Linked DNA regions of Bradyrhizobium diazoefficiens. The protein of the gene in region 2 binds, or shares a complex with, the protein of the main gene of each other region. Links are inferred from orthologs where the notes say so. Each region holds a gene or a part of one and is shown on either strand. Other genes may lie near its edges. The genes, in order: accD and accB.

Region 1 (8,322 bases), 4.3 Mb from region 2 along the record:
ACACCCGCTCTTCGAGATCGCCGAGGGCTGCTGCCGCGACGCGCCCGCCTTCGGCATTGTGGCCGCCGTCGAGCCAGATCTCCGAGCCCTGCGGTCCCCAGGACAGCAACTCGCCCGCCGTGATGCGCTGCATCCGCGCCAGCCAGTCCGCACTGAGGATGCCGGCCTCGAATGCGGCGTGGTTGATCTTGAAGTTCGGGATCGCGCGCAGCGTCGCGATCGCAAGACCTGCATTGTCGAACTGATGGCGGCCGAACAGGCGCGGCGCTGTGAGATCCATCAGGCCGCGATCGTCGGAATAGACCAGACGTCCATGCTCGACATTGACGTGCCAAGCCTCGTTCGCGGCAAACAGCGGCGCGCGCATGCGCCCCGCCTGCGCCTCGATCACGGCCATCGCCTCGCCCGCCTGCTCGGCACAGATCACGGGCACGCCGCGCTTGATGATCGCGGCCTTCTCGCCGGCGATCGACGTTAGGGTGTCGCCAAGGAAATCCATGTGGTCCATGCTGATCGGCGTGATCACGCAGGCCGCCGGCGTATCGACCACATTGGTCGAATCCAGTCGGCCGCCGAGGCCGACTTCGAGCAGCACCACATCGGCCGGGTGCTTCGCGAATAGATGAAACGCGGCCGCGGTCTTCAACTCGAAAACTGTCGCGGCCTCGCCGGCATTGACGCGCTCGACCTCTTCCAGTGCCGCGCGCAATTCGTCGTCGCCGACCAGCACGCCGCCGCCGATGCGGCCGAGCCGGAAACATTCGTTGATGCGGACCAGATAGGGCGAGGTGTAGGCGTGGACACGCAGGCCGGCGGCTTCGAGCGTCGCGCGCAGATAAGCGAGGGTCGAGCCCTTGCCGTTGGTGCCGGCGATGTGGATCACCGGCGGCAGCTTGTTTTCGGGATGACCGAGCCGCTCCAGCAGACGGTGCATCCGCTCCAGCCCGAGATCGATGCGCTTCTGATGCAGGGCCGACAGCCGCCCGATCAACGCATCGAGCGAGGACTTTGCGCTATCGGCGGAGGCGCTCACGCGTGCGGCGCGGCCGGCGCCGTCTCAGCGGCCGATACGATCTGCGCCGGGCTGACGACCGGCTGCACCGTTTTCGATGCACCATCCTGCGCCGGCGCCTTGGTCAGCAGACGGCAGAGCCGCGCCAGGGTCGGACGCAGCTCGTGGCGATGCACGACCATGTCGACCATGCCGTGCTCTTTGAGATATTCGGCGCGCTGGAATCCCTCGGGCAACTTCTCGCGGATGGTCTGCTCGATCACGCGCGCGCCGGCAAAGCCGATCAACGCACCAGGCTCGGCGATCTGTACGTCGCCCAGCATCGCATAGGAGGCGGTGACGCCGCCGGTGGTCGGGTTGGTCAGCACGACGATGTAAGGCAACTTTGCTTCGCGCAGCATCTGGACCGCGACGGTGGTGCGCGGCATCTGCATCAGTGACAAGATGCCTTCCTGCATGCGCGCGCCGCCCGAGGCGGCGAACACGATGAACGGCGACTTCTTCTCGACCGCAAGCTCCATGCCGCGCACAATCGCCTCGCCCGCGGCCATGCCGAGCGAGCCGCCCATGAAATCGAAATCCTGCACGGCAACGACGACGGCCGCGCCTTCGAGCTTGCCGTAGCCGACCTTGATCGCGTCGTTCAGATTGGTCCGCGCGCGGGCATCCTTGATGCGGTCGGCGTATTTCTTCTCGTCGCGGAACTTGAGCGGGTCGGGCATCACGTCAGGCAGCGCGACGTCATACCAGGTCTCGTTGTCGAAGATCGACTTCAGGCGCGCCACCGCGTTCATGCGCATGTGGTAGTTCGAGCCGGGAATGACGAACTGGTTGGCTTCGACGTCCTTGTAGAACACGAGCTGTCCAGAATCCGGGCACTTAATCCACAGATTCTCCGGCGTCTCCCGCCGCAGCATGTTGCGGATCTTCGGCCGGACCACATTGGTAAGCCAGTTCATGGTTTGCTCCGATGTGCGAGCCCCTGGGGATCGCCTGAAGGATATATGGCTGCCGGGCCCGCGCGCGGCAAGCCGCCGTGTCGTCCGCCTTGGCAGCGGAATTGTGGCCTATTCGGCTGCCTGTTTCGCGCCCTTGACGCCCTGGGCCAAGGCCGCCGTCAGCTCAGCCACGGCGTTAACGGTTTTGGCGGTCGCCCGCCCCTCGGCATCGAGGCTGTTCTTGAGCGCATCGACCAGCGCGGTGCCGACCACCGAACCATCGGCCTTCTGCGCAATGGCGCGCGCCGCCTCCGGTGTGCGAATGCCAAAACCAACGCAGATCGGCAAACTGGTATGCCGCTTGATGCGCGCGACAGCTTCACCGACGGCATTGGCGTCCGCCGCTGCTGCACCGGTGATGCCGGCGATGGAGACGTAATAGACAAAGCCTGATGTGTTCGCGAGCACCGCAGGCAGGCGCTTGTCGTCGGTGGTCGGGGTCGCGAGACGAATGAAGTTCAAGCCCGCCTTCAGCGCGGGAATGCAGAGTTCGTCGTCTTCTTCCGGCGGCAAATCGACGATGATCAGGCCGTCGACCCCGGCCGTCTTGGCATCAGCCAAGAACTTGTCGACGCCGTAAATGTAGATCGGATTGTAATAGCCCATCAGCACCAGCGGCGTGACGTCGTCGTCCTTGCGGAAGGCGCGCACGAGTTCCAGCGTCTTCTTCAAGGTCATGCCGCCCTTGAGCGCGCGCAGACCTGCAGCCTGAATCGAGGGACCATCCGCCATCGGATCGGTGAAGGGAATGCCGAGTTCGATGACGTCGGCGCCTGCCTTGGGCAGCGCCTTGACGATATCGAGCGACGTCCTGAGATCGGGATCGCCGGCCATCACATAGGTGACAAAGGCCGAGCGGCCTTGCTTCTTCAGCTCGGCGAAACGGGTGTCGATACGCGTGGTCACTTGCTGTTGCCCCTCAGGATGTCGCCGACCTGCGGGACGTCCTTGTCGCCGCGGCCGGAGAGATTGACGACCATCAGGTGATCTTTTGAGCGCTTCGGCGCGAGCTCCATCACCTTGGCAATGGCATGCGCGGGTTCGAGCGCGGGGATGATACCTTCGAGCTTGGAGAGCAGCTGGAACGCGGCGAGCGCCTCGTCATCGGTCGCGGAGAGGTAGTTCACGCGGCCGATCTCGTGCAGCCAGGAATGCTCGGGGCCGATGCCCGGATAGTCGAGGCCGGCCGAGATCGAATGCGCGTCCTGGATCTGGCCGTCGGCATCCATCAGCAGATAAGTGCGGTTGCCGTGCAGCACGCCGGGGCGGCCGCCCGCGATCGACGCCGCATGCAATTGCGTGAGCCCGTGCCCCGCGGCTTCGACACCGAAGATTTCGACGGTGGGATCGTCGAGGAAGGGATGAAACAGGCCCATCGCGTTGGAGCCGCCGCCGATGCAGGCGACCAGCGAATCCGGCAGGCGGCCCTCGACCTCCTGCATCTGCGCCTTGGTCTCGTTGCCGATGATCGACTGGAAGTCGCGCACCAGCGTCGGATACGGATGCGGGCCTGCCACCGTGCCGATGCAGTAGAAGGTGTTGTGCACGTTGGTGACCCAGTCGCGCAGCGCCTCGTTCATGGCGTCCTTCAGGGTGCGCGTGCCCGACTGCACCGGGACCACCTTGGCGCCCAGCATCTCCATGCGGATGACGTTGGGCTGCTGCCGCTCGACGTCGACGGCGCCCATATAGACCACGCATTCCAGGCCAAAGCGCGCGCACAGCGTCGCGGTGGCAACGCCGTGCTGGCCGGCGCCGGTCTCGGCGATGATGCGCTTCTTGCCCATGCGCCGCGCCAGCATGATCTGGCCGAGCACATTGTTCACCTTGTGCGAGCCGGTATGGTTGAGCTCCTCGCGCTTCAGATAGATTTTCGCGCCGCCGAGATGTTCAGTGAGGCGCTCGGCGAAATAGAGCGGCGAGGGCCGGCCGACGTAGTTCTTGAGATAACCGTTCATCTCGGCTTGGAAGGCCGGATCGGCCTTGGCCGCGGTATAGGCCTGCTCCAGGTCGAGGATCAGCGGCATCAGAGTCTCGGCGACGAAACGTCCGCCGAAAATGCCGAAATGGCCGCGCTCGTCGGGGCCGCTGCGGTATGAGTTTGGTTTGGCGATGGTCATCGAACGCTCAACTCTTGAGTGGCGCGCGCGGCGCGAATGAAGGCCTCGATCATCTCGGGATCCTTGACGCCGGGGGCGCTCTCGACACCGGAGGACACGTCGACGCCGCCGGCGCGGGTGAGGCGAAGCGCTTCGGCGACATTGTCGGCATGCAGCCCGCCCGAGACCATGTAGGGCACGTTCAGATCGAGATTTTCGAGCAGGTGCCAATCGAACGGCGCACCCAGCCCGCCGGGGCGGGTCGCGTCCTTTGGCGCGCGCGCATCGAACAGGATGCGATCGGCGACTGCGGCATAGCCCGGCAACACGGCAAGATCGGCCGCGGTTGCGACCGGAACGGCCTTCATCACGGGGCGGCCGAATTTCTGCTTGATATCGCGCAGCCGCGCCACGCTCTCATTGCCGTGGAGCTGGAAGATATCCGGCGACAGCGCGTCCATGATGTTGTCGAGCGTCGCATCGTCGGCATCGACGGTGAGCGCCACTTTAAGCGCGCGCCGCTTCACCTGGCGGTCGAGGTCGCGCCCCGTCTCCAGCGACAGATGCCGCGGCGACGGCGGAAAGAACACGAACCCGACCATGTCGGCGCCGGCATCGAGCGCGACGTCAAGTGTCTCGGGCGTGGACAGGCCGCAGATTTTGACGAGCAGGGACATGGCCTCAAAGCGGGTAGCGGCCGCAAGCGGCGGCCGGAAAACGGGTTTTCGGTCGGGGCCGCTTCTACAACGTCGCGCGCTGCTTGTCTCGCCCGACGGGCCCGTAAAGGCCTGTCCCGGATGGGACGGGAAGGCGCTGGGATTCGGGCTTTGCCGCGGCCATTTGGGCCCGCAGATTGGCCAGTTCGCTCCTCGCAGCCCGCGCATCCGCATCGTTCCGCCGCGCCGCGCGCCGCCACTGCCGCTGGCCAAACCAGACGGCCAGACCGCCCGCGAGAACCCCGAGGGCGGCCACCAGGATCAGCAGCAGGAACAGCGGCAGCGTCACCGCGAACGACGGATCGTCCGAAATGAAGGGATCGAGCGAGACCGTCACGAAATGCCGGTTGGCGACAGCGAAAGCCACCAGCAGCAGGAACACTGGAATCACGATCAGCGCGGTCAGGAACTTTCGCATCGCGATCGCCCGTCTTGAATCAAGCTTGCTGCCGCACCATGCGGCCGTTCGGTAAAGCCCGGACGACAGACTTAATCTGGCGCGCCGGGATCCGGATGGTCGCGGTTCAGCCGTTCGCGCATTTCCTTGCCGGTCTTGAAGAACGGAACGCTCTTCTGATCGACCGGCACATGGGCTCCGGTGCGCGGATTGCGCCCGGCGCGTGCAGGGCGATGCTTGACCGAGAAGGCACCGAAGCCGCGCAGCTCGACGCGGTCACCGCGCGCGAGGGCCGCTACGATCTCTTCGAGAATCGCATTCACAATGTTCTCGACATCCCGCTGGTACAGATGCGGGTTGTGCTCGGCGATACGCTGAACAAGTTCGGATTTGATCATCGAGAGATAGGACCCGGGAGCGTGCGGATGACCATTTCCGTGAAAATACCGTGATCTGTCAAGACGCTAAATCAAGGTTGAGCGTCGTGAAAATACGTGACAAATGCCGAAAAAGCGAGCTGCCCTGCCACCCGTCAGACGGGAAAAACCTGCAGCGCTCGCGCGGTTCCGTCAGTTCGACGCAGCCGGCTGCCACAGAGCCAGCATTCCATCCATTCCGAGCCGATCGACGGCCTGCACGACGCCGGTTTGCGCGATCTGATGCGCGATCGAGCCCAAACCCAGCGCTTCCAGCGTCACGGCAGCCGCCGTCTTGAGGAACGGCAGATCGCCGAAGCGGGGCTCAAGCTTGTAGTCGCGCACCGAAAGGCCCTTCTTGACGCCCTTCTGTTCGACCAGCCAGGTCACGGCGTCCTTCTCGTCACCGAGCTGATCGATCAGCTTGAGATCGATCGCCTGGCGTCCGGTGAAGACGCGGCCATCGGCGACTTTTTCGAGCTGCGTGTCATCCATGCCACGCCGCTGCTTCACCAGTTCCTTGAACCAGGCATAGGAATCCTTGACCAGTGCGTCCAGCGCTGCGCGCGCTTCGGGGCTGGTCGGCTCGTAGCCGTTGGGCGCGGCCTTCAGCGGCGAGGATTTGATCTCCTCGACTTTGACGCCGACCGTCTTCAGCAGCTCCGAGACGTTGGGAAACTGGAACAGCACGCCGATCGAACCCACCAGCGAACTCTGCTGCGCGATGATGTGGTCGCTGGCAATCGCCGTGATGTAACCGCCGGAAGCGGCGAGCCCTTCGACCACGACGACGAGCGGCTTTTTTGCCTTCAGCCGTGCAAGCGAATCGTAAAGCTGCTCGGAGCCGGCGGTGGTGCCGCCCGGCGAGTTGATGTGAACGATGACGGCCGCGGCCTGCGAATTCTCCAGCCGTTCCAGCGCCTGCGTGCGTTCGGAATCGCTGCGGATCAGGCCCTCGATCTGCACCCGCGCGATCGAGCCGGCGGCGGCGAAGGTGCCGCGCGCACCGGGCGTCGCGACCAGGGCAAAGCCCGCAATCGCGGCGATCGCGATCAGCGCGGCCATCACACGCCAGAACGTCAGCTTGCGGCGAATCCTGCGGCGATCGACGATGATGTCCGAATCGAGCGACATCGGAATATCTCCAAATACAAAGTCCAGACGCGTTGTGCCGTCACAGCGTGACCATTGGCTTATCTGGATACATCAATTGCGGCGCAATTAGAAGAAAACAAGGCCGCCTGCTGCTTAGGGCAGGGGGTCGCCAAGCACTCAGGGTGTCGTCCCCGCGAAGGCGGGGACCCATAACCACAGGGTGCAGTTGCGGCGCGAGACTGGTAACTCCGAGTCTTTGCCAAACCGGGTTCCTGTGGTTATGGGTCCTGATCTGCGCGCGCTTAAGGCGCGCTTGTCTGGGACGACGGCGGTGCTTGAGCCGCAACAAAAAAGCCCCGGCTCGCGCCGGGGCTTTGATGTTCGCGAAACGAAAGCTTCGCTTACTTGTTCTCGCCGCGGTTCTTGAGCGCGGTGCCGAGGATGTCGCCGAGCGTCGCCCCCGAATCGGAGGAGCCGTACTGCGCGATGGCTTCCTTCTCTTCGGCGACTTCGAGCGCCTTGATCGACACCTGAACCTTGCGGGCCTTCTTGTCGAACTGGATCACGCGGGCATCGACCTTCTCGCCGACGGCGAACCGTTCGGCGCGCTGGTCGTTGCGGTCACGCGCAAGCTCCGAGCGCTTGACGAAGGTGGTGAAGTCGGTACCGGCGATCTTCACCTCGATGCCGCTCTCCTTCACTTCGAGCACTTCGCAGGTCACGACCGCGCCCTTCTTGACATCGCCCGGCTCGGCGAAGGGGTCGCCTTCAAGTTGTTTGATTCCGAGAGAAATGCGCTCCTTCTCGACGTCCACATCGAGCACCACGGCCTTGACCATGTCGCCCTTCTTGTAGTTGTCGATCACCTGCTCGCCCGGAAGCTTCCAGTCGAGGTCGGAGAGATGGACCATGCCGTCGACGTCGCCCTCGAGACCCAGGAACAGACCGAACTCGGTCTTGTTCTTGACCTCGCCCTCGACCACCGAACCGGTCGGGTGACCTTCGACGAAGACCTCCCACGGGTTGCGCATGGTCTGCTTGAGACCGAGCGAGATGCGGCGCTTGACGGAATCGACTTCCAGCACCTGCACGTCGACTTCCTGCGAGGTCGACACGATCTTGCCGGGGTGCATGTTCTTCTTGGTCCACGACATCTCGGAGACGTGGATCAGGCCTTCGATGCCCGGCTCGAGCTCGACGAACGCGCCGTAGTCGGTGATGTTGGTGACGCGGCCGGTGAAGCGGGCACCCAGCGGGTACTTGGCTTCGATGCCCTGCCATGGGTCGTCCAGCAGCTGCTTCATGCCCAGCGAGATGCGGTGCGTCTCGTGGTTGATCTTGATGATCTTGACCTTCACGGTCTGGCCGATCGAGAGCACCTCGGTCGGGTGGTTGACGCGGCGCCACGCGATGTCGGTGACGTGCAGCAGGCCGTCGATGCCGCCGAGATCAACGAACGCACCGTAATCGGTGATGTTCTTGACCACGCCGTCGATGACCTGACCCTCTTCGAGGTTCTGCACCAGCTCCTGGCGCTGCTCGGCGCGGGTCTCTTCCAACACCGTGCGGCGGGAGACGACGATGTTGCC
Region 2 (16,335 bases):
AGTGAGTAGAGCTGCACGCCGGGCATCACGAGGCGCGGCAGCACGGAAGCGGCCGGCAGCGAGCGTTGCCGGTCGCCCTTATGCCTGGCGTTGCCGGCCCAGACCACGCCGACCTTCAAGCCCGTGACATCCGCGAGCGCCGCGCGCCAGCGAGACAGTCTTGCGGGATCGGGATGCAGATACGGCACATCGGCCGGGATGGTATCAAGCGTGGTGCCAAACACGCGCGGCAGGCTCATCAGCGGCAGTTGCAGATCGAACCGCGGCAGCGCTTCGCCGCGCGGGATCACGGTGACATCGGGAAGCTGCCGCAGCAACGTGGCGAGCGCCGGCTGAACCTGAAGGATGATCTTGCCGCCGAGGGCCGCCACCGTCGGCACATAGCGCACGAAATGCAGGGCATCGCCGAGCCCGTATTCCGCGAACAGCAGCAGCGTGCGCCCGTTCAGCGGCTCACCCTGCCACTCAGGCTCGCTGAAGGTGGGATCGCCGTCGGACAGCGACTTGCATTTGCGCCGCCAGCGATAGGCCGCAAAGCCATTCACGAAGTCGCCGTTCATCAGCAGGAAATGCGCATGGTTGTACTGCGCGAGCGGCTGCTCCGGATCGAACCCGACCGCGCGATGCGAGGCCGCGAGCGCCTCGTCGATCTCGCCGGCATTGCGCAGCGCCACCGCAAGATTGGCGTGGCCCTTGGCATAGTCGGGATCGGCAGCGACCGCGCAGCGATGCGCGGCAATCGCATCGCAGGCGCGGTCCTGCTTCTCGAAGACGATGCCGAGATTGGTCCAGGCCGCTGCGTAATCGGGCTTGAGCAGCACCGCTTGCTCGCAGGCGGAGGCCGCCTCGTCCAGCGCGCCGAGCTCGGACAGACAGGCGCCGAGATTGCTTGCGATCACGTGATCCGATGCGTCGCGCGCAAGGCTCCGCCGGTAGATCTCGGCAGCGTCTTGCAGCTGACCGGCCTCGTGCAGCACGAGGCCCAGCAGGCGCAGTGCCGCCACGTTATCAGGTGCGAGCGCGATGGCCCGGCGGTACGAGGCGACGGCGTCTTGAAGCAATCCTTCCCGGTAGAGCACGGCGCCGAGACTGCACAGCAGCGCGGGATCATCCGGATCGCTGTCGAGGGCGCGGCGATAAGCGGCTTCCGCCTCGCCGAGCCGCATCTGATCCGCAAGGAGATTGCCGAGATTGAGCCAGACGCCGCGATAGCAAGGCTCCCGCGCGATAACCGCGCGATAGGCCTCCTCGGCTTCCGTCGGCCGCCCCTGCCCGGCGAGCACGACGGCGAGATTGAAGCAGGCCCGCGTCAGATGCGCATCGAGCACCAGCGCGCGGCGATAGGCGGCTTCGGCCTCGTCGAACCGCGCGAGCGCTCCCAGTGCCAAGCCGAGCTTGTTGTGCAGGCCCGCATCGTCCGGCCGCCGGACCAGCGCACGGCGGAACGCGGCCACCGCGCCTTCCTGCTCGCCCTTCAGCGCCAGTGCGTCGCCGAGCGTGACCAGCGCAGGCGCATGGTCCGGATCGATGTCGAAGACGCGGCCGAGCAGCTCGGCACCATCGGCCGCGCGATCCGTGACGAAAGCGGCCACGGCGGCAAGATGCAACGCCGGCACATGATCCGGCTCGACCCGCAGCACCTCCGCACAGAGCGCGTCAGCCTGATCCGGCCGCCCCGCCGAAAAACGCTCCGCCGCCTCCAGCACGATTCGATCCACAGCCCCGTTGCCCACGATACCGCCCGCCCCTTAACGTCAGAGATGCGGGTTAAACGGGCGAAGCCGCGAAATCCGTCAGTCGGATCGCTCGGCCGGCCAAAAGAAAAAGGGCTGATCGAGAATCTCGACCAGCCCTGCGACTTCGAGCTCTGACGGCGCCGGCGCCGGCTGCACATCAGTCCGTCGTGACGGCCGTTTCCATGTCGGTCGGATCGATCTGCCTGGAGAGGTTGGCGTTGAGCTTGTTGCGGTCGAGCTCGCCCTCCCACCAGGCGACGATCACGCAGGCAACGCCGTTGCCGCACAGATTGGTCAGCGCGCGGCACTCGCTCATGAACTTGTCGATGCCGAGCACGATCGCCATGCCCGGCACGAGGCGCGGATCGACCACGGCGAGCGTTGCCGCCAGCGTGATGAAGCCCGCCCCGGTGATGCCCGAGGCACCCTTCGAGGTCAGCATCGCCACGACCAGAATCGTGAGCTGCTGACTGAAGGAGAGATCGTAGCCGAGCGCCTGCGCGATGAAGAGCGTCGCCAGCGTCATGTAGATGTTGGTGCCGTCGAGGTTGAACGAATAGCCCGTGGGCACCACGAGGCCGACCACCGACTTGGAGCAGCCGAGCCGCTCCAGCTTCTCCATCAGGGACGGCAGCGCACTTTCCGAGGACGAGGTGCCGAGCACGATCAGCAGCTCGTCCTTGATGTAGGCCAGGAACTTGAAGATCGAGAAGCCGGCGATCCGCGCGATGATGCCGAGCACCACTAACACGAACAGCGCCGCGGTGACGTAGAACGTCGCGATCAGTCCGATCAAGTTGAGGATCGCGCCGGTGCCGAACTTGCCAATCGTAAAGGCCATCGCGCCGAACGCACCGATCGGCGCCGCGCGCATCACGATCGCGATGACGCCGAACACCGCGTGCGCGGCATCGTCGATGAAGCTGCGGATGGAATGGCCGCGCTCGCCGAGCCCCATGATGGCGAAGCCGAACAGCACCGAGAACAGCAGCACCTGGAGGATCTCGCCTTGCGCGAAGGCGCCGACCACGGTGTCCGGAATGATGTGCAGCACGAAATCGACTGACTTCTGACCGGCGGCCTGCTTGGCGTAATTGGCGACGGCCGCCTCGTTGGCCGCGCCGCTGCCGAAGCCGGCGCCCGGCTTCACCAGATTGCCGATGATCAGTCCGATCACCAGCGCAAAGGTCGAGACGATCTCGAAATAGACCAGCGCCTTGACGCCGATGCGGCCGACCTTCTTGGCGTCCTGGATATGGGCGATGCCGGAGACCACGGTGCAGAAGATGATCGGCGCGATCACCATCTTGATCAGCTTGATGAAGCCGTCGCCGAGCGCCTTGATCCAGTCGTTGGTGGCGACTTGCGGCCAGAGCGAGCCGACGATGACGCCGAGCACGATGGCGATCAGCACCTGAACGTAGAGAATTTTGTACCACGGCTTGGCTGCGGCTGGCGCTGCAGGCGCCGCCGCCATCGTTGTCGTCGTCATTGTTTCACTCCCCCTCAAACTCGGAGCCAGCCAAGATCAACTTGGCCGGCTCTGTCAATCGGAACTGCTCGTTTTGGCGCGCTTTAGCCGCGGCGATCGACGATCCGGCGTGCCGCCGGCATCAGCGTCGCGCCCAGCGCGTTCTTGACCAGCGAGGCTGCAATAAATGGCGCAACGCCGACTTGCCAGGCCTTCGCGGCGCCGAGTCCGAGACCAAAAGCAAGCCAGCCGAACCCGGCCACCAGTATGACAATATGACCAACTGCCATCGCTGCGAACAACAGCACGACGCTGCGATCCCAGCCGCGCTCGGCGAGCCAGCCGGTGATGAAGGCGGCGCCAACGAAGCCGAACAGATAACCGGCGGTCGGACCGACCAGCGGTGCAATCCCGCCGACCGGGCTGGCGAACACCGGCAGTCCCATTCCGCCTTCGGCGAGGTAGGCGATCATGGTTGCGCTGCCAAGGCGCCAGCCATAGGCAGCGCCGATCATCAGCACCACCAGCGTCTGCAACGTCATGGGCACGTAAGGCAGCGGCAGGTTCACCTTGGCTGATAGCGCCATCAAGGCGGTGCCGAGCGCGATCAGCACGACGGCGCGAACTGCGCCGACACTTTCACCCGGCCGGGTCGGCCACATCAGGGCGGCGAGAGGAGAATGCGAAGTGACGGACGGCAAGGAAGGGTCAGACAAGTTGAACTCCGGAAGGCTTTCCAAAACTGGCGGCTATTTAAGCCAGTGAGCGATCCGGTCAACTGCCTCGCGCATCTCTTCCGCCGAGCGCGCATAGGAAAAACGAATGAACGAGCGGCCGTGGATAGGATCGAAATCGACTCCTGGCGTTGCCGCGACGTTGGCCTGCTCCAGCATCTGCTTGGCGAACTCGAAACTGTCGGAGGTGAAGTCGGAGACATCGGCATAGAGATAAAATGCACCGTCGGCAGGCAGAAACTTGCGAAGGCCCGCCTTGGGCAATCCCTCGATCAAAATGCGCCGGTTTTCCTGATAGCCGTGCTTGATCTCCTCCATCTCGGCCGCGCCGTCGAATGCCGCCTCCGCCGCGATCTGCGACAGCGCCGGCACCGAGATCGACAGGTTCTGCTGGAGACGCTCGATCGGGCGCACCAGAATTTCCGGCGCGACCATCCAGCCGACGCGCCAGCCGGTCATGCAAAAATATTTCGAGAACGAGTTGATCACCAGCGCGTGCTCGGATAGCGCCGCCGCCGTCACTGCGGGAAACGCGTAGTCGAGCCCGTGATAGATCTCGTCGGAGATGAAGCGGATGCCGGCATCCTCCGCCGCTGCGATCAGGCCGGCGAGCGCCTCGCGCGACATCATCGTTCCCGTCGGATTGGCGGGGCTGCCGACCAGCACGCCCTTGAGCGGCGCCTTGCGATGGGCGGCGAGCAGCGCCTCGCCCGTCAGCGCATGACGCGTCTCGTCGGCGGTCTCGATCAGCACCGGCTCGCAGCCGAGCGCGGTGAGGATGTGGCGGTACGGCGGATAGCCCGGCACCGTCACGGCGACGCGGTCGCCCGGCTCGAACATCGACAGGAACGCCAGGATGAACCCGCCGGAGGAGCCCGTCGTCACCACGATCCGCTCGGGGCTGACGTCACAGCCATAGACATCGCGATAATGCCGGGCGATGCGCGCGCGCAAGGAAGGAATGCCGAGCGCCGAGGTGTAATCGATCCGCCCGGCCTCGAGCGCGGCATGGGCCGCCGCGATCGCGGTCTTCGGCGCACCCGCCGCGGGCTGGCCGACCTCCATATGGATGACGTGGCCGCCGGCGGCCTCGATTCGGGCTGCCGCGGCCATGACGTCCATCACCATGAAGGGGGGAACATCGCTGCGGCGGGAGGGCTCGAGCCACTGCCCCAACCGGTTCCTCAATGTCGCATGGTGCATCGATTTCTGCTATTTCGCTGGCGGACCGGTCCGTCCGGTCCGTAAAAAACGGGGCGCTTGCGCCCCAGACTGGCCGCATTGTACGGCTCATAAGGAGTGCGGCTCACAAGGGCATATCGCGTATCCGGTCCGCCGCCAATCGCCAAAACCAATCACGAAACCGCTTTGCAAGAACGCCTGACCAAGACCGTTTGACCCAGACCGCCTGATGTTGCCCCAGATCGCATTGCGCAAGAAGGCCTCCGCCCTCACTGCCCTCGTCACGGCCGCGGCGATCGCGCTGCTGCCGGTTCCGGCCGCGCATGGACAGGCCAAGGGGCCGCCGGTGCTGCGCGACACCGAAACCGAGCAGCTGCTGCGCGAATACACCCGCCCGATCCTGCGCGTCGCCGGTCTGGAGAAGCAGAACATTCAGATGGTGATCCTCAACGACGCCTCGTTCAACGCGTTCGTTGCGGACGGCCGCCGCATCTTCGTCAATTACGGCGCAATCCTCCAGTCGGAGACGCCAAACCAGATCATCGGCGTGCTCGCGCACGAAACCGGGCATCTGGCCGGCGGCCACCTGTCCAAGCTGCGCGAGCAGCTCGCCACCGCCCAGACCCAGATGATCATCGCGATGTTGCTCGGCGCCGGCGCGATTGCCGTCGGCAGCACTCGTGGCAGCAACAGCGCGGGCAATAACGGTCTCGCCAATGCCGGCGCGGCCGCGATCGCCGCCCCGCAGGAGATGATCCGCCGCTCGCTGCTGTCCTACCAGCGCCAGCAGGAGGAGAACGCCGACCGCGCCGGCGTGAAATTCCTGACAGCGACCCAGCAATCGCCGAAGGGCATGTACGAGACGTTCAAGCGCTTCACCGGCGAAAGCCTGTTCGCCGCACGCGGCGCCGATCCCTATCTCCAGTCGCACCCGATGCCCGCCGAGCGCGTCGCCGCGCTCCAGGAATTCGCCAGCTCCAGCCCCTATTGGGACAAGAAGGACGATCCCGCGCTGCAGCTCCGCCACGACATGGTGCGTGCCAAGATCTCCGCGTTCATGGAGCGGCCGGAGACGGTGTATCGCCGCTATCCGCAGACCAACGAGAGCCTGCCGGCGCGCTATGCCCGCGCCATCAGCACCTATCTGCACGGGGACTTACGCAGCGCGCTGGCCCAGATCGACGCCCTGATCCAGGTCCAGCCCAACAACCCGTACTTCTACGAGGTGCGCGGCCAGGCGCTGCTGGAGAGCGGCAAGCCTGCCGAGGCCATCGCCCCGCTGCGCAAGGCGGTCGCGCTCTCCAACAATGCGCCCCTCATCGAGATGTTACTTGGGCAGGCTCTGGTTGGAACCGATAATAAGGCCTACACGGACGACGCCGTTCGGATTCTCCGCGCCGCGGTGGCGCGCGAGCCCGAGGCGCCGCTCGGCTATACCCAGCTCGCGATGGCCTATGGCCGGAAGGGCGACTATGCCGAGGCCGATCTCGCCTCGGCCCAGGCCGCCTATTTGCGCGGCGACAACAAGACCGCCCGCGAGCTTGCCACGCGCGCGAAAACCCGTTTCGCCGTCGGCACGCCCGGATGGGTCAAGGCCGACGACATCGTGGCGGCGAAGCCGCCGCGCAACTAGATCGACCCAACCGACGCCCGACACTACGACGTCACGACATCGAGCTTAAGTCCGCCGGGACGCATCCCGAAACCTGCTTTGGATAAGAGGATTTGCCTATGCCTTCGCTGCGCCTGCTTGCTCCCGCGCTGTTTGCGCTCGCCATGTTCGGTGCAGCCGTGCCCGCGTCGGCCGACAGCTTCTCCGATGCCCAGCGCACCGACATCGAGGCGATCGTCAGGAACTACCTCGTCACCCACCCGGAGGTGCTCGAGGAGGCCATGACCGAGCTCAGCAAGCGCCAGGCCGACGCCGAAACCAAGAAGCACGAGGCCAGCATCGCGCAGAATTCGGATGCGATCTTCAACTCGCCGCGCCAGGTCGTGCTCGGCAACAAGGACGGCGACGTCACCTTCGTCGAGTTCTTCGATTACAATTGCGGCTACTGCAAGCGCGCCATGGGCGACATGCTCGACCTCATGAAGAGCGATCCGAAGCTGAAGGTCGTGCTGAAGGAATTTCCGGTGCTGAGCCAGGGTTCAGTCGAGGCGGCGCAGGTCGCGGTCGCCGTGCGCATGCAGGACCCCACCGGCAAGAAGTATCTCGACTTCCACCAGAGGCTGCTCGGCGGCCGCGGCGCCGCGGACAAGGCGCGCGCCATGCAGGCGGCCAAGGAGGCCGGCCTCGACACCGCCAGGATCGAGAAGGACATCCAAAACCCTGAGGTGCGCGCCACCATCGAGGAGAACTTCAAGCTTGCGGAGGCCATGGGCATGAACGGCACGCCGAGCTACGTGATCGGCAAGCAGATCGTGATCGGCGCCGTCGGCCTCGAAGGCCTCAAGGAAAAGATCGGCGTCGCCCGCTGCGGCAAGGCAACCTGCTGATCAGGTGTTCTACGCTTCAGCAAACGCAAAAGGCCGGCTGAAAAGCCGGCCTTTTTCTTGCACCAAACCGTGGCTCACACCTTGGTTCAAACCTTGGCGCGATCCTGCAAAGTCATTCATCCGGCATTCAACAAACAAATGCCGCGGAACAGGCGAAGTTCCGGAACAACTCAAATCCCCTTTCGTTGGTGGCGCGGGCAATGACGCGAAGAAAACACGTGAGGAGAATTCGATGTTGAATCGCTTTATGATCTCGGTTGCCGCGCTCGCGCTGGTCGCGGGCACCGGTTTCGCCAACGCACAGGGCACCATGGGCCGCGACAGCGGCGGCGCGCAGACGCAGCATTCGCAGTCTTCGGGCGGCGCGGCCGAGCGCAGCGGCTCGATGGGCAAGGAATCCACCCAGGAGAAATCCGCACAAGACAAATCCACCCACGAGAAGGGCACCGTCGGCCAGGCCGGCGGCTCCGGCAGCATGAAGTCCGGCACCTCGGCCGAGGACAAGTCCTCGGGCGCGACGAAGGACGAGCATTCGGGCCGCGAGATGAACAAGAACGCGGCTGAGGACAAGTCCGGCGCCACCAAGGGCCAGCGCACCGACGAGCGTGCGCAGGGTCAGCAGGACAAGTCCAAGAGCATGAGCCAGGACACCAGCAAGTCCGGCGCCCAGAAGGACCAGAAGGCTGAGGGCAGCAAGACCGGCACCTCGACCAACAACGCCGAGAACCAGAATCGTACCGGCACGAGCCCCAACCAGAACGCTCAGGGTCAGACCGGCACCAGCACCAACCAGAACGCCCAGGGTCAGACCAACACGACGGTTGGCCAGGCCGGTGCCGGCGCCAAGCTCTCGACCGAGCAGCGGACCCAGATCACGTCGGTGATCCGCGAGGAGCACGTGCGGCCCGTCACCAACGTGAACTTCTCGATCTCGGTCGGCACGCGCATTCCGCGTGAGGGCATCGAGCTGCACGCCCTGCCGTCGCGGGTCGTGACGATCTATCCGGAGTGGCGGACCTATAAGTACGTCCTGGTCCGGGATGAGATCGTGATCATCAATCCGGACACCTACGAGATCGTGGCGGTCCTGAACGCCTAAGGCCGGATACCGGCAACCTCAGGGGCGGGCAGCAATGCCCGCCCCCTTTGCATTCGGCCGCAGCCATGGTTAGGACTGGTTAACAAGCAATTTCCGTATCTTCCGCACAGGTTTTTGCGCTCTGGATGAGGGGCTTGATGCACCCCCGGAGCCCCTTCGAGGCTTCCCCTGGGGCGCTTTGTTACCTATAACCGCCGCCACGCCGAAGCACCTCTTTCCGGGATTGGAATGGCTGAACCTGCAACCGACACGATCCTCGTCCTGAACGGGCCGAACCTCAACATGCTGGGGACGCGCGAGCCCGAGAAGTACGGTCATGCCACGCTGGCCGATGTCGAGGCGCTGTGCCGGGAGACGGCAGCACACTTCGGCCTGAAGGCCGACTGCCGCCAGTCCAACCGCGAAGGCGAGCTGATCGATTTCATCCACGAGGCGCATGCGCGCAAGATGAAGGGCATCATCATCAATGCGGGCGGCTATTCGCACACCTCGATCGCGCTGCACGACGCGCTGCTGGCGGTGCAGATCCCGACGGTCGAGGTGCATGTGACCAACATCCATGCCCGCGAGAGCTTCCGTCACCACTCCTACACCGCGCGCGCGGCCTTCGCCTCGCTCTGCGGTTTCGGCATCGAGGGCTACCGCCTCGCCATCCAGGGCCTTGCCGCCAGGCTCGGCATCAAGTCCAAAGCCTGACGCTCCCTCATCACACAGAACATTCGGATCAAACAACATGGCGCGCCAGCCAGACGATAAAGCAGCCGCAAAGTTTTCCAGCGAGGATTCCGCGCTCGTGCGCGAGCTCGCATTGCTGCTCGATGAGACCAGCCTCACCGAGATCGAGATTGAACGTGCGGGCCTGCGCCTGCGCGTCGCCCGCAACATCAGCGTCGCCGCGACCATGCCGATGCCGGTCGCAGCCCCTCCCGCCGCCCTGCCGGCGGCAGCAAGCGCCGTTGCAGCGCCCGCTGCGGCCGCAGCCGACCTGTCTAAACATCCCGGCGCCGTCACCTCGCCGATGGTCGGCACCGCTTATTGGGCGCCGGAGCCCGGCGCCAAACCGTTCATCGAGGTCGGCAGCAAGGTCTCGGTCGGCCAGACGCTGCTGATCATCGAAGCCATGAAGACCATGAACCAGATCCCCTCGCCGCGCGCCGGTACGGTGACACAGATCCTGGTCGACGACGGCCAGCCGGTCGAGTACGGCGAGCCGCTGGTCATTATTGAGTGACGCGAATGGGGAATAGCGAATAGCGAATGGCATCAGCCTTCCCTACTCGCCATTCGCCACTCGCCATTCGCTGCAGGACAACATGTTCGACAAGATCCTCATAGCCAATCGCGGCGAGATCGCCCTTCGCATCCTGCGCGCCTGCAAGGAGCTAGGGATCGCCACCGTTGCCGTGCACTCCACCGCCGACGCCGATGCCATGCATGTGCGCCTGTCGGACGAGAGCGTCTGCATCGGCCCGCCACCGTCCAAGGACAGCTATCTCAACGTGCCCGCGCTGCTCGCGGCCTGCGAGATCACCGGCGCCGATGCCGTGCATCCCGGCTACGGCTTCCTGTCCGAGAACGCGCGCTTCGCGGAAATTCTCGCGGAGCACAATCTGCAGTTCATCGGCCCCAAGGCCGAGCACATCCGCCTGATGGGCGACAAGATCGAGGCCAAGAAGACCGCCAAGAAGCTCGGCATCCCCGTGGTGCCCGGCTCCGACGGCGCGGTCGGCCCCGACGACGATGCGATGGCGATCGCGAAGAAAATCGGCTTCCCGGTGCTGGTGAAGGCGGCGGCCGGCGGCGGCGGCCGCGGCATGAAGGTCGCGCACAGCGAGGCCGACCTCCAGGTCGCGCTGTCGACGGCGGCCAATGAAGCCAAGTCGGCCTTTGGCGACGCATCGGTCTATCTGGAAAAATACCTCCAGAAGCCGCGCCACATCGAGATCCAGATCCTTGGCGACGGCCGCGGCGGCGCCATCCATCTCGGCGAGCGCGATTGCTCGCTGCAACGCCGTCACCAGAAAGTCTGGGAGGAAGGGCCCTCACCGGTGCTCGCCGCCGCCGCGCGCGCCAAAATCGGCGAGACCTGCGCGAAAGCGATGCGCGAGATGAAATATCTCGGCGTCGGCACCATCGAGTTCCTGTTCGAGGACGGCGAGTTCTACTTCATCGAGATGAACACGCGCATCCAGGTCGAGCATCCCGTCACCGAGAGCATCACCGACATCGACCTCGTGCTGGAGCAGATCCGCATCGCCGCGGGCGGCGAATTGCCGGCGAAGCAGACTGAGGTGCAGATCATCGGCCACGCCATCGAGTGCCGCATCAACGCCGAGAACCCGCAGACCTTCCGGCCCTCGCCGGGCCGCATCACCCAATATCACCCGCCCGGCGGGCTCGGCGTGCGGATCGATTCCGCGGTCTATCAGGGCTACCAGATCCCGCCATATTACGACTCGCTGGTCGGCAAGCTGATCGTCCATGGCAAGACCCGGGCCGAATGCCTGATGCGGCTGCGCCGGGCGCTGGACGAGATGGTGGTCGAGGGCATCGAGACCACGCTGCCGCTGTTCCGTGACCTGGTCCGCCAGGCCGCCATCATCGATGGCGACTACCACATCCATTGGCTGGAACAGTATCTCGCCGGCAAGGCGGAACCTGCTCCCAAATAACGTCCAGCCGCTTTGGAACCCTTTGCCTTCGCGGACGTTCTGAGCAGTTGGAACTGCTCTCGGGGGCCTCTTTGCATTCCGTCGTTTGTGTGAGGCGAGACCGTCGTGACGGCTGAGTCCCTCCGGCGGCGCGCAATCTGGCAGATCCTGCTGTTCGCGGCGGGCCTCTTGGTGCTGACCGTGATCAGCGCCGGCTCGGTCTATCTCGTCAACAAGGCCAGGGAGGACAGCAAATGGGTGATCCACACCATCGAGGTGGAAAATCAGATCAACACCCTGCTGCTTGAAGTCCGTCGCGCCGAGAGCGGCGCCCGCGGCTTTCTCCTGACGCGGGGACCGGACTTCCAGTCGGACCATGAGAAGGCCGTCGCAGCGATCATTCCGGCGCTCGACAAGCTTACGCGTCAGATCGGCGACGATCCGGCGCAACGCGACAGCATCGAGAAGCTGAGAGCAGCGATCGGAACGCGGCTCGACCAGTTCTCGCGCGAGATGGATTTCGTCAGGCAGGATCAACCCGATCGGGCCATTGCGCTGGTCCGCGAGGCCGCCGCAAGCAACACCACGACCACGATCGGCAACCTGGCCAACGCGATGATCCGCGAAGAGGAGCGGCTGTTCCGGATCCGGACTGCCAACTCCGATCGAAGTCAGACGCTCGCCGCATCGATGACGGGCATCGGATCGGGCCTCGTCGTGCTGCTGGCGCTGATCTCGATCTGGCTGGTCCGCCGATCCGCACGTGCGCGCGATGAAGCTGACACGCGTCTGCGCGACGCAAACCTCAACCTTGAGTCTGTCGTCGACGAACGCACGGCAGACCTGCGCGAGGCCAACGACGAAATCCAGCGCTTTGCCTACATCGTCAGCCACGATCTGCGCTCGCCCCTCGTCAACATCATGGGCTTCACCAGCGAACTCGAAGAGCTTGGCGGCGACATTTTCCGCCGCATCGGCAGCCTCACCCATGAAGCGGCCGGCGGGCCGCCGCCGGCGGCTGGCGAGATTTCGCTCACAGGCCCCGACCAGCAGCTTTCGGCGGATTTTTCCGAGGCGCTCGGCTTCATCAAGTCCTCCATCGCCAAGATGGATCGCCTGATCTCGGCGATCCTCAACCTCACCCGCGAGGGCCGGCGCGAGTTCAAGCCGGAGAAGATCGACATGCGCGAGCTGATCGAGGCCATCGTCTCGACACTGGCGCATCAGGCCGCCGAGGCGCAGGCCGAGATCCATGTCGAGCCGCTGCCGAATCTGGTCAGCGACCGTCTTGCGCTGGAGCAGATCTTCTCCAATCTGATCGACAACGGGATCAAATATCTCAAGACCGACGTTCCCGGCGAGATCAGAATCCGGGGGCGCACCAAACTCGGATACGCTATCTTCGAGATCAGCGACAACGGCCGGGGCATCGATCCCAGGGATCACCAGCGGATTTTCGACCTATTCCGCAGGGCGGGAACCCAGGACAGGCCCGGCCAGGGCATAGGTCTTGCCCACGTGCGTGCACTTGTGCGCCGCCTCGGCGGCACGATGTCGGTATCGTCGGAACTGAACGCGGGCAGCACGTTCACGATCACACTGCCCATCGCCTGGAACGCCAGCAACCGGAACGCAGATCGATGACTCAGCCCGTCAGCATCATCATGATCGAGGACGACGAGGGACATGCCCGCCTGATCGAGCGCAACATCCGCCGCTCCGGCGTCAACAACGAGATCATCTCCTTCGCCAACGGCAGCGACGCGATGAGGCACCTGTTCGGCGCCGACGGCAGCGGCCTCGTGCAGAAGGGCAATGCGCTCTTGATCCTGCTCGACCTCAACCTGCCCGACATGACCGGAATCGACATCCTGAAGCAGATCAAGGAGAACAAATATCTGAAGGCCTCGCCCGTGGTGGTGCTGACCACCACCGACGACAGCCAGGAAATCAAGCGCTGCTACGAGCTCGGCTGCAACGTCTACATCACCAAGCCCGTCAATTACGAGAATTTCGCCAATGCCATCCGGCAGCTCGGCCTGTTCTTCTCGGTCATCCAGGTCCCTCCCGCCGCCCCATGAACCAGCGCACGCCAACACTGCTCTACATCGATGACGACGATGCGCTGGCGCGCCTGGTCGATCGCGGCCTGACGCGGCGCGGCTACAAGGTCGTGCATGCTGCAAGCGGCGAGGAAGGCCTCGAACGCATCCGCCGCGCGGGGACCGATGGCGGCATCGACGTCGTGGCGCTCGATCAGTATATGCCCGGGCTCGACGGGCTGGAGACGCTCGAGCAGATCATGGCCATCGCGGGCGCGCCGCCCGTCGTGTTCGTCACGGCCTCGCAGGATTCCACCATTGCGGTGACTGCGTTGAAGGCGGGCGCGGCCGATTATCTCGTCAAGGACGTCAAGGGCGACTTCATCCCCCTGCTCCACGTTGCGGCCGAGGGCGCGCTGCGCCAGGCCGAGTTGCAGAAGGCGCGCGAGGAAGCCGAAGCCGAGATCCACGCCTCGCGCGACCGCTACGCCGCGCTCGCCGCCGAGCGCGAGCTCTTGCTGCGCGAGGTCAATCACCGCGTCGGCAACTCGCTCCAGATCATCGCCTCGCTGCTGCACCTTCAGGCGAGCTCCGCCGCGCGGGAAGAGGTCAAGGCGGCGCTGACCAATGCGATGGGCCGCGTTGCAGCGGTCGCGCAGGTGCACCGCCGCCTCTACACCTCGCAGGACCTCAAGAGCGTGGTGCTGAACCAATATCTGGATTCGCTGCTCGAGGATCTCCGCCGCTCGGCCGAAGGCAACCGGATGTCGCGCCTGACGCTGAAGGCCGAACCGATCGAGATCGACCCGGACCGCGCGGTCGCCGTCGGCATCATCGTCAACGAGCTGGTGATGAACGCGGTGAAATACGCCTATCCTGACGGCGCCGGCCCGATCCATGTCGAGCTGAGCTCGACAGGAGACGACCTGCTGCTGTCGATCAGCGACGACGGCGTCGGCGACAAGGGCAAGGCCGATCCGCGCTCCACCGGCATGGGCCAGCGCATCGTCGCAGCGATGGCCTCCAAGCTCGAAGCCACCGTCGAGCGCGACCCCGCGCATTCAGGAACCCGCATCGTGCTGAGGTTCCGCCGCGCGCCCGCCGCCCCCGGCAAAGCAAATAATGTCGCCGCGAGCTGACCCGCGCCGCCCATCGCAACCGAATTGCGATCCTGCTATTGTTGCGTCATGACTTCGCGCGACTCCGCCTCGTCTGAAATCACGCCGGCCGTGCTGCTGCGCGCCTATGCCTGCGGCATCTTTCCGATGGCGGAGAGCGCCGACGATCCGACCCTGTTCTGGGTCGAGCCGGAACTGCGCGGCGTGATCCCGCTCGATGGATTCCGCGTCGCCTCGCGGCTGGCGCGCACCGTGCGCTCGGATGCGTTTCGCGTCACCGTCAACACCGCGTTCAAGGCGACCATCGCCGGCTGCGCCGCGCCGCAGGCAGGGCGCGAGGACACCTGGATCAACAAGCGCATCCGCGACCTCTATGGCGGCCTCTACGAGCTCGGCCATTGCCACAGCGTCGAGGCTTGGCAGGGCGACGAGCTCGTCGGTGGGCTCTACGGCGTCAGCCTCGGGCGCGCCTTCTTCGGCGAGAGCATGTTCCACACCGTGCGCGATGCCTCGAAGGTCGCACTGGTGCACCTGGTCGCGCGGCTGATCCACGGCGGCTTCGAGCTGCTCGACACGCAATATGTCACCGAGCATCTGAAGAGCTTTGGCGCGGTGGAAATCTCACGGCGGCGCTACACCGGCCTGCTCGACAAGGCGCTGGCCGGCGATCCCGGCGATTTCCTGCGGCTCTCCGCCGGCGAGGCAATCCCGGGCGCCCGCGCGCTCGAGATCATCGCCTCGCGGCAATAGGATCTAGCGGCCGAAGCCGGGGAAATTGAACAGACCGGGCCGCTGCTGCTCCGGCTGCGGCGGAGCCGGCTGCGCTTGCGGCGGCGGCGGCAGAGGCTGCGGCGGGCGCTGCTGGACCTGCTTGGGTGCGGCCCTCTTCTGCGCAGGCGGCGGTGGCGCGGCCGGCTTGGTGGCGGGATCGGGCGCAGCGGTTGCCACGGTCTGCTGCGGCTCTTTGCAGTCGGTCAGCCAGATGTCGTAAATCGGGTGCTCGACGCCGTGCAGGCCCGGGCTTGCCGCGTACATCCAGCCCGAGAAGATGCGCTTCACCTCGCCCTGCAATGTGATCTCGTCGACCTCGACGAAGGCGTCGGTATTGGCGGCTTCCGTCGCCGGGCGCGTATAGCAGGCGTCGGTCTTGACGCGCAGCGCGCCGAACTGGACGGTCTCGCCGATATCCTCGTCGAAATTGATGATGCGCCCGGTGATCTTGTCGAGGCCGGAGAAGGTCGCCTTCTTGTTCACGATCTTCTGGGCCGGCGGTTCGGTCACGACCTCGTCGCCCGGCTGCAGGCTTGCCGGTGTCTGCGGCACGGCACCGCCGGGTGCGCCCTTCTGCTGCGGCGGGCGCTGACCGGGCGTGCCCGGCGGATTGGGCGGAGCGACCGCCACGGAGGGCGGCTGATTGGGCGGAGCGGCGGCGGAGCCCGGCGGCGGCGCCAGGGGCTGGCTCTCGACCGGCCCGGGCAAGGCATTGCCCTGGATGTTGCCTTGCCGTCCCGGCGGCGGAGGCATCGGGCGCGAGGGCAGCACGCGGCCCTGGGGTGGCAGCGCGGGGACTTCCTCGTCGTCGTCATCGGGCATCGGCGGTTGCGGCTGGCCGCGCGGAATGCTGCCCGGCGGCCGCAGCGGCGGCGGATCGGAGAAGATCGTGCCGATCTGCGCCTGCACGGGCATCGCCACCGTCAGCGCGGTAGCGGCCAGCAGCGCCGCAAGGCCTGTCAGAGTAAAGCTTTTGAACATCTCGCGCGGCTTCAACAGCGAATCGGGCTTGTTGGACATTTTACAGGGGAT

Evidence for each region.
Region 1: the proteins of accB (region 2) and accD are in contact, whole or in part, in a solved structure (PDB 8UXZ), measured with the Escherichia coli proteins. The link is inferred for Bradyrhizobium diazoefficiens from one-to-one orthologs.

Annotation. Positions count from the first base shown.
Region 1 is NZ_CP067100.1:90,872-99,193, forward strand. What follows is about bases 1-2,834. They hold accD (acetyl-CoA carboxylase, carboxyltransferase subunit beta), read right to left. Parts: upstream 1,972-2,834; coding sequence 1,030-1,971; downstream 1-1,029. Other genes in these bases: JJB99_RS00370 (bifunctional folylpolyglutamate synthase/dihydrofolate synthase), read right to left, coding at 1-1,033; trpA (tryptophan synthase subunit alpha), read right to left, coding at 2,080-2,834. Outside these bases: more of trpA, read right to left, coding at 2,835-2,916; trpB (tryptophan synthase subunit beta), read right to left, coding at 2,913-4,130; JJB99_RS00390 (phosphoribosylanthranilate isomerase), read right to left, coding at 4,127-4,786; JJB99_RS00395 (lipopolysaccharide assembly protein LapA domain-containing protein), read right to left, coding at 4,851-5,243; JJB99_RS00400 (integration host factor subunit beta), read right to left, coding at 5,315-5,620; signal peptide peptidase SppA, read right to left, coding at 5,792-6,772; rpsA (30S ribosomal protein S1), read right to left, coding at 7,135-8,322.
Region 2 is NZ_CP067100.1:4,367,164-4,383,498, forward strand. The notes cover bases 8,358-11,203. They hold accB (acetyl-CoA carboxylase biotin carboxyl carrier protein), read left to right. Parts: upstream 8,358-9,454; coding sequence 9,455-9,952; downstream 9,953-11,203. Other genes in these bases: JJB99_RS20760 (DUF1236 domain-containing protein), read left to right, coding at 8,358-8,721; aroQ (type II 3-dehydroquinate dehydratase), read left to right, coding at 8,950-9,417; accC (acetyl-CoA carboxylase biotin carboxylase subunit), read left to right, coding at 10,035-11,203. In the rest of the region: JJB99_RS20730 (tetratricopeptide repeat protein), read right to left, coding at 1-1,706; JJB99_RS20735 (dicarboxylate/amino acid:cation symporter), read right to left, coding at 1,894-3,228; JJB99_RS20740 (biotin transporter BioY), read right to left, coding at 3,312-3,869; JJB99_RS20745 (pyridoxal phosphate-dependent aminotransferase), read right to left, coding at 3,957-5,144; JJB99_RS20750 (M48 family metalloprotease), read left to right, coding at 5,353-6,756; JJB99_RS20755 (DsbA family protein), read left to right, coding at 6,855-7,622; more of JJB99_RS20760, read left to right, coding at 7,855-8,357; more of accC, read left to right, coding at 11,204-11,393; JJB99_RS20780 (sensor histidine kinase), read left to right, coding at 11,499-13,016; JJB99_RS20785 (response regulator), read left to right, coding at 13,013-13,453; JJB99_RS20790 (sensor histidine kinase), read left to right, coding at 13,450-14,553; aat (leucyl/phenylalanyl-tRNA--protein transferase), read left to right, coding at 14,602-15,282; JJB99_RS20800 (DUF2155 domain-containing protein), read right to left, coding at 15,286-16,323. UniProt on the Escherichia coli protein: This protein is a component of the acetyl coenzyme A carboxylase complex; first, biotin carboxylase catalyzes the carboxylation of the carrier protein and then the transcarboxylase transfers the carboxyl group to form malonyl-CoA.